DNA from 2 places in the Staphylococcus agnetis genome. Region 1 is predicted to be linked to the other one. Evidence: predicted binding sites of a transcription regulator. Region 1 holds the regulator's gene; the other holds the start of a gene.
What was found. Region 1 encodes LexA, which represses DNA repair genes until DNA is damaged. Its sites were predicted from a motif close to CGAACATATGTTCG; they were not measured.
Positions count from the first base shown of each region.

Region 2: GJE18_RS03125 (YolD-like family protein) is a predicted target of LexA. The motif match lies at 1,074-1,087, and genes of this name have one in related genera.

Region 1 covers NZ_CP045927.1:985,971-988,436, forward strand. Annotated here, with positions in the region: gene GJE18_RS04925 (DUF443 family protein) at 1-71, shown strand, start outside; gene GJE18_RS04930 (hypothetical protein) at 87-263, shown strand; gene GJE18_RS04935 (DUF4176 domain-containing protein) at 597-908, shown strand; gene lexA (transcriptional repressor LexA) at 983-1,606, opposite strand; gene sosA (DNA damage-induced cell division inhibitor SosA) at 1,750-1,974, shown strand; gene GJE18_RS04950 (DUF896 domain-containing protein) at 2,189-2,425, shown strand.
Region 2 covers NZ_CP045927.1:620,634-623,099, reverse strand. Annotated here, with positions in the region: gene GJE18_RS03140 (GNAT family N-acetyltransferase) at 1-67, opposite strand, end outside; tRNA gene GJE18_RS03135 (tRNA-Ser) at 320-408, opposite strand; tRNA gene GJE18_RS03130 (tRNA-Asn) at 412-486, opposite strand; gene GJE18_RS03125 (YolD-like family protein) at 640-1,050, opposite strand; gene GJE18_RS03120 (GNAT family N-acetyltransferase) at 1,483-1,932, opposite strand; gene GJE18_RS03115 (competence protein ComK) at 2,306-2,466, opposite strand, start outside.

The sequences.
Region 1 (2,466 bases):
CTTATTTGTTCCCAATGATTAATTGGTTGCCGTTAAATGCGTATAAATTAATTGAGGAAGAATATCATTAATATGTAATTAAGAAAATGAATACAGACAATCGCTCAGCACTCGCTTCTATCGGAGCAGGTCTGGCAGTATTTCTTTCATCAGTATTAAGGCCAATTGTTAATAAAACAATGGATACGATTCAACTTTCAACAGCGAAATTAATAGTCATACTGTCATTCATTTTAGTTGCCATAGTGCAAATGATAATTTGAAAAAGGTCCGAAATTTCATGGTTTAAATCAAGTGAAAAACAATACAAACTAAGAATTCTTAATACGTTAAAAACTAAACTGCTCATTATTAGTGGTTATTTAATGGGTCTATTCGCATTATCTATGACATTAACCATTATCTTACTATATAATGATTTTAATTTTATTATTGGTATTATACATCTAATTTTCCTTATATTTTTTAGCTTTTTAAGCTATGCTACTGTAAAAGTTGGAGTATCTGAAGCTATAATCTATAAAAAAAAATAACGTTCTATTTTAAATACATAATAAGCTAATGCTTTGATGTAACTAAAGGGATTGGAGATATTTATGAAAACAATTGGAAGTATTATATATTTAAAAGAAGGTTCACAAAAATTAATGATTATTAATCGTGGTCCTATTGTAGAAATAGATGATAAAAAATATATGTTTGATTATTCCGCGTGTAAATATCCTTTAGGGGTTGTTGAAGATCAAATTTATTATTTCAATGAAGAAAATATTGATAAGGTTGTCTTTGAAGGCTATGTAGATGAAGAAGAGACGAGATTTCAAGAATTATTTGTAGAAATGAAAAGTCAGTTGCCTTCTGAAATTAAACAAGGCGTTGTACCACAAGAACAATTCGGTTTAAATTAAAAAATATGATAAGAAAAACACCATCCGCAAATTAGGGATGGTGTTTTTATATAAGCAAAGGAGATCACATTGAATTACAGTTCTCTAAATAGGCCTACAACTTTACCTAGCACAGTGACGTGTTCTAAGTAGATAGGATCTAAACTACTATTTTCAGGTTGTAAACGATAACGATTTTTTTCTTTATAAAAACGTTTCACTGTGGCTTCATCATCTTCCGTCATCGCTACGATGATATCGCCATTTTCTGCGATTGATTGACTTCTTACGATTACTTTATCGCCATCTAAAATACCAGCTTCAATCATACTGTCTCCTACAACATTTAAAATAAAGATTTGGCCATTATGTGTAGAAGTAAAGTGTTCAGGCAGTGGGTAATATTCTTCAACATTTTCTACAGCAGTAATCGGCGTACCAGCGGTAACTTTACCGATAACGGGTACATAAATTGTTTCTTCCATATTTACTGGTTCACCCATGAGCTCACTTACGATTTCGATTGCTCGAGGTTTTGTAGGGTCACGACGGATGTAGCCTTTCTCTTCAAGGCGTGATAAGTGACCGTGAACAGTTGAACTTGAAGCTAATCCAACTGCTTCTCCTATTTCTCGAACACTTGGCGGGTATCCTTTTGTTTGAACAATATGCTTAATAAATTCAAATATTTCTTCTTGTCTTTTTGTCAGTTCTCTCATCTGATTGCACTCCTTTGCTTGATTTATGTACATTATAGCATAGTTATCCGAACAGAACAAACATTTGTTCGTTTTGATGTTGACATAGAACATTCGTTCTGTTAAAGTGAATACACAAACAAATGTTCTAGGAGATGTTGATAATGATTAAAGTTAAATTAAATGAAATATATCTGTATTTATCAGTGTTTGTTGTTTCTATGATTATCTTTTTCGTGTTTTTTATTATGACTAGCCAAACTGCGCATACAGAACAAACGTACGAAATGACTGATCATCAAATTAATTCTAACCAAACAGAACACGTACAAAAATACGAACAAAAGTCTAATGATCAACAAAGTGTGCTCGCTGTGACAGTTCGATAAATTTAAAACCGAACATTTGACATAAAGACATAGAAATGAGGCGCACGGTAATGAGACTATACACAATTCAATATAAAGGTTTTATAAGGACGATGTGAAATGATGAATGACGTTTCACATTGTCTTTTTTTATTCAGCTTATAAGTCAGAGTGGTTGGTTTTATGCATCTTTTCTGTTATATTTTGTAGAGAATATTGACGGAGGTTTTCAATTATGCTTAGTCAAGAAAAATTACAACGTATTAATGCACTCGCTAAGAAAAAGAAAAGTGAAGGTTTGACTGAAGTTGAAGCAAAAGAACAATCACGCTTAAGAAGTGAATATCTTGCTTCATTTCGTAATAGTTTTAAAAATCAAATCGAACATACGAAGGTGATTGATCCTGAGGGTAACGACGTGACACCTAGCAAATTAAAAGAAATTCAAAAGCAAAATCATACACGTCATTAGTTCTCTATAAATACAAATGAAATTATAGGTTTTATCCGCGT
Region 2 (2,466 bases), 370 kb from region 1:
CTTTCCAAATCATATATGTTAGTTCTGCAATGGCTGTGGCATCATTTATGGTAGCTGTTCGTATCATACAATTCCCCCTTTTAACTTTATTTTAGAGGAATATATCATTTTATGGAATAAATGCACATCTGTAGGTATAGAGTAAAATAAATATAAACATGAACATTAAAAGAAGTAACACCACGTTTTCGGGGACGTTCAGCTTGCAAAAACAATTATAAGAAAGGTATCTAAATTTATTAAAATCCCTTTATAACAGACTAATACAACGACGTTTAATGTATAAAAAAAGAACATTGCGATTGCAATGTTCTTTAAACGGAAACGGAGGGATTCGAACCCTCGCGCCGCTCTCGCGACCTACACCCTTAGCAGGGGCGCCTCTTCAGCCAACTTGAGTACGTTTCCTAATGGCTCCACAGGTAGGACTCGAACCTACGACCGATCGGTTAACAGCCGATAGCTCTACCACTGAGCTACTGTGGATTCATATTATTTTTTTGTAAGCACAGATACTATTATATCAATTCGGTTGAAGAAATCAAGAGCTAAAATTAAAAAAGTTAACGGAATATTTACACTATAGGAGCTGAAATTCCGCCAACTTTACGTTTTGCACAATGTAATCGCACTATTTCCCTATTCCAATGCATAAAGTTCATTTAAACCTATCGTTAACCGGTCTGTTTGGCGTTTATTAGCAATTGTAAGTTCATTATTCAATGTATTGATTGAAGTAATATATCCCTCTATCGTATGAATATAGCCCGAACGCCAATAACTGATTTTAGCACTTTCATTTTTAGAAATTTTAAAATGCAACATATGATTGATTTCGATGATTTGGTCTTCACTCAAGTCAGGACGGTCAATTTTGAGTTGATTCGCTTCAAACTGTTTAATTCTTTCGAACTGTTCTGGAAGCGTCGCAAAAGGCGCCCATTTAACAATACCGCGTCCCATCGGTATGCGTGCATTTAAATATTGACGTGGTATTTTCCGATAATCCGTTTCTGTTTGATACTTAGGGGGAAGTGTACGGTCCAACATATTCATCACCTCGCACTCATTATAGAACATACGTTCGTGTTTGTGAAGTGATTTTTTAAAGATTCAACGTTTGACCAATTAAAAAACGGCTTAAGAAAAGAGCTCAAACCGTTGAATATCGGATTAAATACCCATAATCGTCATAATAAACAATAGCGCAGCAATCACGAAAACACCTACTGTTAATAGAAATGACAGTTGCTGTTTCAATTTTTTATTCAAAAGACACTCCCCCCATCCCTTAACTCACTTTTGAATACCACACAAACCATTGAGGTTATAAAATACCTATCTCAAAATGATTAGACAATATTCAGAATAATAGTAAGACGATCTTTGTTATAATTAGTCAAACGACTAATATTTAATAGTGTTATACATTATTTTACACTACAATAATAATATATTCCACTTCTATTTTGAGTTAACACACTATAATTGCCTTTTAAAACGCAACATATCTCTGCACCAAATGCCATTTTCATAAATAGGTGCTTCATTATCTTGACTAAAGAAATCAAATAACACATCTACTAATCTAAAACCTGCTTTTTGATAAAAAGCAATTTGATTGATACTTGAATTACCAGTACCGACAATCATTTCTTTAAAATGGTTTTCAGTTGCAAAAGCTATTGCATGATTAAGTAACTTTTTCCCAATACCTACACCTTGTTTTGAATCTTTAACAGCAATGTTAACTAATTCGATACGTTCAGTATCAAGCGCCACTAAAATGTAACTTCCTACAATACCATCATCTTCTTTGTATGCCACACATATACCTGAATTTAAGTACGCCTTTACTCTCTGATAAGAAGGATCCGCGAGTAATAATAAATCCATTGGAGCTTCTTCGATTGTATCCATAACTACAAACATGACGGTCACACCCTTTAACATAAAAATACACTTATACTTCTACAGTAGCATACTTAATAGAAGTATAAGTGTTAATACATCAAAATATGAATCCATTTTAAATTACATTCGGAATACCATTACATTGCGCACTTTCATTTGCGTCAACATATTCAATCCTATCATTTGAGCATTTACAAAAATTACCTAAGGATTTTAATAAAATATTAATTAGAAAATATGTTGTAAAGAAAACTTTAAAGTTACGACTCATCATGGGCCTCCTTAAAATCAATAGTTATTCAACTATACCCTTTATATTTCACGTTATGTGCAAGAGTCGATATATCATATAAACATTGGGATAATTTAAAAAGATATTACTTTGAAGGATCTATACTTCAGGAAGATTTGGAAATGGTTTTGAGGCATCAGGGCCAGGTTGATAGTTAGTACGTTGTTTTTCTAAAATAGCATATCTCGAAAGTGCTTCATAAATATTGAAATTGTCTTTATTATAATCGATAGGTTTTTCGGGATTCGTCGTGAGTGCTT